Regions from separate parts of the Halioglobus japonicus genome, predicted to be linked through region 2. Evidence: predicted binding sites of a transcription regulator. Region 2 holds the regulator's gene; each other region holds the start of a gene.
What was found. The regulator PhoB, encoded in region 2, activates phosphate uptake and scavenging genes when phosphate is short. The targets are predictions, from matches to a motif close to TGTCATAAANNTGTAACA.

Region 1 (3,278 bases), 2.0 Mb from region 2:
ACATGTTTCAGGCCCTTGAGCAGGGTGACCATGGAGATCATGAAGCCGACCATCCACATGTAGATGGGGATGTACTTCTTGGCGCGGTTAAAGGGGTCGTCGGTATCCAGAATGAGCCACTTCACACTCATGAACAGGCCGAAGGAAATCGTGCCTGCGAGCACAGGTGATACCACCCAGGAAGCCACAATGCTGCCGACCTTGTCCCAGTGAACAGATTCGGCCGAAATACCCACCGCTGCAAAGCCCACGATGGCGCCGACGATGGAGTGGGTGGTGGACACTGGCCAGCCCTTCATACTCGCGACCAGCAGCCAGGTACCTGCAGCTAATAGCGCGGACATCATCCCGTAGACCATTAGCTGCGGGTCATCCGCCATTACGTCGGCATCAATAATGCCCTTACGTATCGTCGAGGTGACCTCGCCACCCGCCAAATAGGCCCCGAGGAACTCGAAAATCATGGCGATAAAGATCGCCTGCTTAATCGTGAGGGCGCGTGAGCCGACAGAGGTGCCCATGGCATTGGCCACGTCATTGGCACCGATTCCCCAGGCCATGAAGAAGCCAAACATGCAGGCCATGATCAGAAAGACCGTGCCGTACTCTGCGATAATTTCCATTGCGTATTACCTGAATTATTGTTTGCTGTAGATTATTTGGCGAGCAGGATCTGCAGTCGGTCGCCGACCTTTTCGGAGGCGTCGGCGAGCTCTCCCAACAGGGCCATGGCGCGATAGTAAAACATCACGTCTACCGGCGGCAGATCGGGTTCCATTTTGAATAGCTTGCGGCGCAGGGAGAACTGCTGCTTGTCGGTGCGGCGTTCCAGCTTGTCGAGCTCCTTGAGCATGGCTTCCACGCGCTTCACCTCGCGACCGGTGAAACCCACCTCCAGCAACTCGTCCAGTTCCTGGATGGCCTTGAGCGCCTGCTGACAGCAGGCCACACTGGTGTTGGTGAGCTCCAGTACCGCCGGGAACAATTTCTCCGGAAAGCGCAGGTCGCGGCCCATCACGGTGCTGGCGAAGTCTTTGGCGGTATTGGCCACTTGATCCTGAATGCTGACCAGCTGTAGCAAATCTGAGCGTGGCACCGGCAGAAACAGGCTCTTGGGCAAGTGACGGCGCACGTCGCTTTTGAGCTTGTCAGCGGTCTTCTCGTCGTCGGCAATGGCCTTGTGAATTTCCTTGGCCCGGTCCCAGTCCTGATCGGCGGTCGCTGCGAGCAGCTCGGGCAGATGTTCGGCCGCTTCAGTAGCCACCTGCATGTGTTGTTGAATGGGACCGATCGGGGAACGCCCGAACAGATTGCCAAGAGGGCTGCCGTTGGCCATAGAGAGACTCCAAAGTATGGGGTGTCTAACTTTCGCGCAGTATATGCACAACAGTGCCGAATGTCATAAAAAGTTCTTATCGCTGTAACATTTCATTTCTCCCGGTGCGAGATACCTCTCGAAAGCCGGCCCCTGTGCTAGCATAGCCGGCAACGCGACAACGCATCCCGGCGCGCTGGATTTCCCGCCGGGCGCTGCGCAGAGAAAAGGACATAATGCCCATGGACAACGGTGGCCTCTTCGCCGAACAGCGCTTGAATCTTACCTCGCTGGCTCAGGATTTACACCGCGAGGGGCGCCTTGGCGACGCCGAGCTTAAGCGGGTTGCGGGCAATGCCCTGGTCAAGGTGCACCCCCTGATCTACCTGGCCGATCAGAAGCTGCAGGATGCGACAAATCCGGGGCGGGTAATGGATATGGATGCGCTGCTTGGCTGGCTGTCACAGCGTACCGATCAGGCGGTGTACGATATCGACCCGCTCAAGATTAACGTCTCCGCCATCGCCGAGGTGATGTCGCAGGCGTTTGCTGAGCGTCATCGGATTTTGGCGGTGGAAGTCAATGACAATGAAGTGGTCATTGCCTCTGCCGAGCCCTGGATACGCGCCTGGGAAAGTAACCTCGAGCATGTTCTGCGCAAGCCCATTCGCCGGGTGCTGGCTGACCCCCGGGCGATTGCCCGCCACACGGTCGAGTTTTACAACATGGCCGGTTCTGTGCGCAGTGCCAAGGCCAGCGACCGCTCCGACAATCGCACCAATACCACCAATCTGGAGCAAATGCTCGAACTGGGTTCCATGAAGGAGCCCGACGCCAACGACCAGCACATTGTCAATGTGGTCGACTGGTTGCTTCAATACGCCTTTGAGCAACGCGCCAGCGACATTCATATCGAGCCCCGGCGCGAGCAGGGCGATGTCAGGTTTCGCATCGACGGCGTGCTACACAGTGTGTATGAGCTTCCGCACCAGGTGTGCGCTGCGGTTACCAGTCGCATCAAAATCCTGGGCCGTATGGATGTGGCCGAAAAACGCCGGCCACAGGATGGGCGCCTGAAAACCCGCTCACCTGAAGGCAGTGAAGTCGAGCTGCGTCTGGCGACATTGCCAACCGCCTTCGGTGAAAAGCTGGTGATGCGGATTTTCGATCCCGAGGTGCTGCAAAAAAGCTTCGAGCAATTGGGCCTGGCTGAAGACGACCTGGCGCGCTGGCACCAGATGACTGACGGCGGCAATGGCATAGTGTTGGTTACGGGGCCGACGGGTTCAGGGAAGACCACCACGCTCTACTCCACGTTGCGGCAGCTGGCGACCAGCGAAGTGAATGTCTGCACCATCGAGGATCCCATCGAAATGGTGGAGGACGCGTTTAACCAGATGCAGGTTAATCACGGTATCGACCTGGATTTCTCCTCCGGCGTGCGCGCGCTGATGCGCCAGGACCCTGACATTATCATGGTGGGCGAGATCCGCGATCTGGAAACGGCCAATATGGCCGTGCAGGCAGCGCTCACCGGCCATCTCGTACTTTCGACCCTGCATACCAATGATTCGCCCAGCTCTGTCTCCCGACTGCTTGAGCTCGGTGTCCCCGCCTATCTGGTTAAGGCTACCGTGCGGGGCATCATGTCGCAGCGGCTGGTGCGTATTCTGTGCTCCGCCTGTAAGACCATGGAATCGGTGGATCTGGATGCCTGGCAACAGCTGACCACTCCCTGGAAGATTACCCCGCCACGCCAGGTGGCCCGGCCGGTGGGTTGCAAGGCCTGCCGCAACACTGGTTACACCGGCCGCAAGGGCATTTACGAGGTGTTGGTCAACAGCCCCCGGGTGCAGGAACAGATTCACTCCCAGCTGGAGACCAGCGCCATTCGTGAAGCGGCTATGCGCGAGGGCATGCGTACTCTGCGTTTGTCGGGTGCGACCCGGGTGGCTCGCGGCGA
Region 2 (3,278 bases):
GACTCCCAATATGGCGAATCTCGACGTAGTTGCTCGGCGAGATGTTTTCCTCTGCGAGGCGAATGGCCTGGCGGGCGATTTTGGCTGCCTCATCACCAATGCGCTCAACGTCGGTATTTACCTTCATAACCGCCACAACCAGGCGCAAATCGCTGGCCGCAGGCTGACGCCGGGCCAGGATAGTGGCGCACTCGTCATCGATGGCCATCTCCATTTCGTTGACCTCGTGATCGCGCTGCACAATGGTCTCGGCCTCACCCGTGTCACGAGAGACCAACGCCTCTACCGCCTCACTGAGCTGCTGCTCTACCTTGCCGCCCATTTCCAGCAAGTGATTTTTGATGGCCTCAAGTTCAGTATTGAACTTCTCGGAAATGTGCTGTTTGTAATCGTCCTGCTTAAGCATATCCTGTTCCTCGGGGCTCTAGTCTTGCGAAGGGAATACCAGAGAGAAGGTACTCCCCGACCCCAGTTTGCTATCAATATCCAATTGCGCACCATGCGCTGCGGCCACGTGTTTCACAATGGCCAGGCCGAGACCGGTACCCCCCGTCTCGGAAGAGCGACTATCGTCCACACGATAAAAGCGCTCTGTTAACCGGGCAAAATGACGGGGATCAATACCAATCCCCTGATCGACGATGTCCAGTATCAAATTCCTCTCATCCTGGCGCCAACGAGCCGTGACAGGAACACCCTCATCACTGTACTTAAAGGCGTTGAACACCAGATTAGAGACAGCGCTATACAATTCCCGATAATCGCCGGAGACCTTGCCCTGACTCTGTATATCCAATTGTAGCGGATTGTCCGGATGTGTGTTGCTCACCTCTTCCTTCAACTCCTCCAGCAATGTGGCCACGTCGACAGTCTCTCCCTTGGCCTGGCTCTCGGTGCTCTCAATACGCGACAGCCAGAGCAAATCCTTGAGCAGGTTTTCCATCCGATCTGCCTGCCCGGCCATTTGTGTCATTGCGCGCACATACTGCTGCGGAATGTTGCCAGGGTCAGCGATGAACGTTCCGAGGTAACCGCTTATCACCGTCAGTGGGGTACGCAATTCGTGCGAAACGTTGCCGACAAAGTCGCGCCGCATCTGCTCTGTGCGCACCACATTGGTTACATCCCGGACGAATAACAAGGTATCGCCCTCTGCAAACTGGGTAACCACCAGCTGCAGGTGAAACTTGATAGGCCCGCTGGTCTCAAATACCAGCGGATCGCCATAGTCGCCCTCCGTAAGATATTCGGCAAACTCAGGCTGGCGCACGATATTGGATATGGCCTGGCCAATATCGTCCGGATAGCGCAGCGTCAGCAAGCCCTGGGCAGCATCGTTACACCAGCGCAGCGCTCCCTGACTATCAATAATCACCACGCCATCGCGCATCGCGGCAAATGAATCCAGAAGATAATCCACCGTCGACTGCAGTCGCTCTTCAGTGGCAGTTGCCTTGCGCTGACCCTTGTAGACGCGGGCGACAACCTCGCCCCACACACCAAACAGGTCTGGCGGCGCCTTACTACTGTCAGCGAGCCATTCCTGGAGCCGCCACAACTGCAGCGACCAGAACAGCAGCAGACCAATTGCAGCAAGCAGCGCCCATACCAGTGGATTACCGAAGTAAAAGCCCGCCAAGGCCGCGAGTGCGATCGTGCCTATCAGCCGAAATACCGATGCCAACCACTCCATAGGTTCCGGCGTTGCCCCCTATATCCCGCGTGATGAAAAACGATAGCCCGTGCCGCGCACGGTCTGGATCAAATTACTGTGGTCGGCATCCGCGCCCTGCAACGCTTTGCGCAACCGGCGGATGTGGACATCCACGGTGCGCTCTTCCACATACACATTGGCTCCCCATACCTGGTCCAGGAGTTGGCCCCGGGTATAGGCGCGCTCCGGATGCGACATAAAAAACTGCAGCAGCTTGAATTCCGTTGGCCCCATATCGACGGCGTCGTCGCCCACGAACACCCTGCGACTTTCCCCATCCAAAATGAGGCCGTTGACCTCCATCCGGGCATTTTCCTCACCGCCCACCGTACGGCGCAGCAACGCCTTGATCCGGGCAATTAACTCACGGGGGGCAAACGGCTTGGTGATGTAATCATCGGCGCCAACATCAAGCCCCTGAATGACGTTATCCTCCGCTGTCTTGGCGGTCAGCATAATCACCGGTATCTCACGGAACGTGTCGTCGCGCTTAAGCCTGCGCAGCAGCTCCAGGCCACTGCCGCCGGGCAGCATCCAGTCGAGCAGGATAATGTCGGGGCGATGATCGACCACAGCGGCATACGCTTCCTGAATATTAGGCGCTTCCAGGCAACGAAATTCAGCGATCTCGAGCGCCATGCGCAGCATATCGCGGATCGCAAATTCATCATCGACAACCAGAACAGTACGTTCGCCAATCACAGCCCATTTCCTTCATTCACCTGAATGCAGGTATTAGATGATGAAATTATGACAACAAAATGACAATCGGCCAAAGAATTACAAACAGGACCATAAAATCGCCCGGTGGCCCCGCTTTTGGCTAAACAGGGCACCGGGTGTCGAATTAACGCAGGCTTGCGTTAATGTTCTTGAGCATCTGGTTGCCGGGGCAAAGATCCTCGGCATCCAGGGTGTTGAGAGGACGTCTGGAGGTCTCCAGAACGTCGTGCAGGTCGCGGGAATCCTTGTCCATATAGATCAGCCCCGTCAGGATATCGCCGGCAGTGCGGTGCTTCTCCATATTCATCAGGGCGGAAGTACGGTCAAAGGGATCCAGGTCTTCGCTCATCTTGTAAAGATGAATGGAAGAGCCATCGTGCAGAGTCACCTCATGACTGGAGCCGGGCGCGTAGTCGGTGGTGATTTCCTTCTGCATAGGCACAAAGTCGACCGTGCCTGTAGCCTCTGCGTGTTCGCGCACAAACTCGTAGCTTTTGGTCGAGCCGGCGTTGTTGTTGAACGTCACACAGGGAGATACCACGTCAATCAGCGCAAAACCGCGATGACTGATCGCTGCCTTGATTAGCGGCACCAGCTGCTCCTTGTCCCCAGAGAAGCTGCGAGCGACGAAAGTCGCGCCCATTTGCAGCGCGGTGGAACACAGGTCGATCGCACTGAATACGTTGGCATCGCCCTTCTTGCTGACGGAACCCTCGTCCGCGGTGGCAGAATCCTGGCCTTTTGTCAGACCGTAGCAACCGTTGTTCATGACGATATACACCATATTCAGGTTGCGGCGCGCGACATGGGCGAACTGCCCCATGCCAATGGAGGCGGTATC
Region 3 (3,278 bases), 500 kb from region 2:
TGGCCGTGGCGCTCTGCTCGTTAATACCCGGAATGACAATGCGATCAATCCCATCGGTCGGCAGCGTGCGCAGGAGTACGCGCGGCGTGCCATTGCCCAGATGATCTTCCATATAACGACGATCGCGATACTTACCCGTGGAATCAATGACCATGTCCACGCCGAAGATATCCCAGGGCATCTCCGCCGGGCGATCAATTTCCATTAGCCGCGCCCGGAAACGATGATTGACCAGAAAGTTGCCCTCGAGTCTATGCTGCTCGGGGTCAGACCCCTCTGAGCACAAGAGGTAGTGCAGAATTTCCGGTTTGCCGATATCGGCGATAGCCACCACCTCAAGATCGTCACTGGCAGCAGCCAGCTGATAGATCTGGCGGCCGGTCTGGCCGAACCCCATAATGCCCACTCGGATGGGCCTACGCTGTGTCATGTGTTTTCTCCTGATCTCTGTGTGTCTGTCGACATGGCCTCGCGCGCCAGTCTTTCAATTTCATCCCAGTCGCCGCCGGCCACCAGACTCGAAGCGACCATCCACGACCCACCGCAACACACCACATTGGGCAGGGCCAGAAAGTCGCGAAAGTTCTCGGGGCTAAGCCCCCCGGTGGGACAGAACCTGGCCTCAGGGAAAGGCCCGCCCAGGGCTTTCAACATGCCCAACCCCCCGAGCGTGACTGCGGGAAATAGTTTGAATAACTCAAAACCATAGGCCTGGGCCTGCAGGATCTCAGAGGCACTTGCGACACCAGGTACAAAGTCCAGCGGCGCCTCAGCAGCGGCCTGCAACAGCGCCGGGGTCGCCCCGGGGCTGAGCGCCAGCGTCACCCCGGCATCGACCACCCTGGCGACGTCAGCAGGTGTATTCACGGTTCCGGCGGCGACCAACAATTCGGGAACTTCACGCTGCACCGCGGCGATAGCGTCCAGCGCCGTCGGCGTGCGCAGGGTGATTTCTATGGCAGTCATGCCACCTCGCTGCAACGCGCGGGCCAGATTGATCGTTGCGCTGATATCACCTGCCGTTACCACCGGCAAAACCCGGCTTGCGGCCAGTGTCTGTTCTAACATGAGCTTACTCGCGTGTAATTTTATTACATTTAATGAACTTTAGTTCCATTTTTGGCATCATTCAAGCTATTATGAGTATATTAATGTATTTTTATTACATATTTATGGATTGTACGGAGTACGCCCATGACACTACTGGCCGATCTCGCCGACCCCAGGGTTAAACGCAGCAAATCTGCGCACAAGCTGGCCGCCTGCGTGACTGGAGACCCGCAGGCGGTGGTTTCCATGAGCACCGCCACCCTGGCCACCCTCGCCGGCGTCAGCGAACCGACGGTAAACCGCTTCTGCACTGGCCTGGGATATAAGGGCTTTCCGGATTTTAAACTGGCACTGGCGGGCGAGCTCGCCCGACGCCAGCCCCGCATCACCCAAGACATCGACACCGACGACTCAGCCGGCCAGGTCGTGGCAAAGGTGTTTGAGCACACCCAGGCCAGCCTCAACAGTGCGCAGCAACATCTGCAGCTGGAGTCACTGCATCGAGCTGTTGACGCCCTGGCCAGCGCCCGCTCGATCGCCCTGTGCGGACTGGGAGCTTCGGCCTCAGTGGCCCTGGATGCGCAACACAAATTACTGCGTTTCCCAGTGCCCGTATCGGCCCATACGGACATCATCAATCAACGCATGCTGGCCACAGGCCTGACCCGCGACGACTGCCTGGTGTGCATTTCCTACACCGGCCGCACCACGGCGATGGTGGAGCTGGCACAATTGGCCGCTGGCACTGGTGCCCGCGTACTAGCCCTGACCGCCCCAGGCTCACCACTGGCCAACACCTGCGATCTGGTCCTGGGCGTGGAGAGTGGTGAGGACACCGACCTCTACACCCCCATGAGCTCTCGTATTGCCCAGCTGGTCATCATCGACGTGCTGGCAACCTGCCTGGCCCTGCGCCTGGGTGATTCATTCGGCGAGCACCTGGCAGCCGTAAAGAACAATCTCAGCGATACGCGTAACCAGCCCGAATAACACCAGCTCTCGCTTGTGGCAGCGATGCGGACTAATATCTGGGGATAGGCCAACACAAAAGGATTCATCCCTTGAAAAAACTGCTCGCCGGAGTTCTGGTATTCGTCGGCTTACTCGCGATCGCCTGGGTCAGTCTGCTCATGAGTGGCAACATTGCCAATTACAGTGTTTCCATGATTCTTAATGTTGCCACCGGCCGCCCCGGGGCAAGTATTGATGAGCAATCCGCGCAGCAACACTACACGCTGCCTGACGGCTTCTCGGTACAGATCTTCGCCAACGATTTACCCAAGGCGCGCTTCCTGCGCTTCACCCAGGCCGGCGATCTATTGGTCAGCCGTCCTCACGCCGGCGACATTGTGCTCCTCGAACCCGACCGCGATGGCGACGGCTACAGCGACGCCCGGCGCACCGTCATCAGCGAGCTGGATCGCCCCCAGGGCATGGACTTTGACGGTGAATGGCTCTATATCGCTGAGCGCGAGCGCATTGGTCGTATCCGCTTCGACCACAACGCCGGCGCGACAGTGGACCACTACGAAGACGTTGTCACCGGCCTCACCGGCGACGGTAACCACTGGAGCAAAACCATTCGCTTCGGGCCGGATGGCATGCTGTACCTGGCCCAGGGCTCAACCTGCAACATCTGCGTAGAGTCCGACCCGCGCAGAGCGACTATCATGCGCTTCAGGGCCGATGGCAGTGACGGCGAAATATTTGCCACTGGCCTGCGCAACAGTGTCGGGTTCGATTGGTCGCCTGTTGACGGCGCGCTGTACGCCACCGACAACGGCCGGGACATGCTCGGCGACAACTTTCCTCCCTGTGAACTCAACCGGGTGGAGTTAGGCAATTTTTACGGCTGGCCGTACTTCAACGGCAACAACGTTCCGGACAAGGACATGGGCCCCGATCCCCTCGCCCAGCAGCGACTTCCTGTCGCCCCCGTGCACGGCTTTCGTGCCCACAATGCCCCCCTGGGTATCAGCTTTGTGGACGGCAGCGACTGGCCCGGAGACTTCGACCTCGTGGCCCTGGTCGCACTCCACGGGTCCTGGAACCGCAGCGAGCCCGATGGCTATGAAGTGGTATCCCTGCACTTCAGCGACAATGGTATCGAGGAACGAACCTTTCTCGGCGGCTTCAATCAGGACGGCAATATACTGGGACGCCCGGTCGACGTTATTCAGGGCCCGGACGGTGCTATTTATATCTCTGACGATTACGCCGGTGCCATA

Region 1: the regulator PhoB is predicted to act here: its motif matches at 1,398-1,415, upstream of BST95_RS02490 (TIGR00153 family protein).
Region 3: the regulator PhoB is predicted to act here: its motif matches at 1,161-1,178, upstream of hexR (transcriptional regulator HexR).

Annotation. Positions count from the first base shown of each region.
Region 1 covers NZ_CP019450.1:522,218-525,495, reverse strand. Annotated here, with positions in the region: gene BST95_RS02495 (inorganic phosphate transporter) at 1-623, opposite strand, end outside; gene BST95_RS02490 (TIGR00153 family protein) at 656-1,336, opposite strand; gene tfpB (type IV pilus assembly ATPase TfpB) at 1,558-3,278, shown strand, end outside.
Region 2 covers NZ_CP019450.1:2,486,872-2,490,149, reverse strand. Annotated here, with positions in the region: gene phoU (phosphate signaling complex protein PhoU) at 1-406, opposite strand, end outside; gene phoR (phosphate regulon sensor histidine kinase PhoR) at 425-1,693, opposite strand; gene phoB (phosphate regulon transcriptional regulator PhoB) at 1,712-2,413, opposite strand; gene BST95_RS11780 (2-oxoacid:ferredoxin oxidoreductase subunit beta) at 2,562-3,278, opposite strand, start outside.
Region 3 covers NZ_CP019450.1:1,984,213-1,987,490, reverse strand. Annotated here, with positions in the region: gene BST95_RS09345 (type I glyceraldehyde-3-phosphate dehydrogenase) at 1-430, opposite strand, end outside; gene eda (bifunctional 4-hydroxy-2-oxoglutarate aldolase/2-dehydro-3-deoxy-phosphogluconate aldolase) at 427-1,068, opposite strand; gene hexR (transcriptional regulator HexR) at 1,195-2,040, shown strand; gene BST95_RS09330 (PQQ-dependent sugar dehydrogenase) at 2,112-3,278, shown strand, end outside.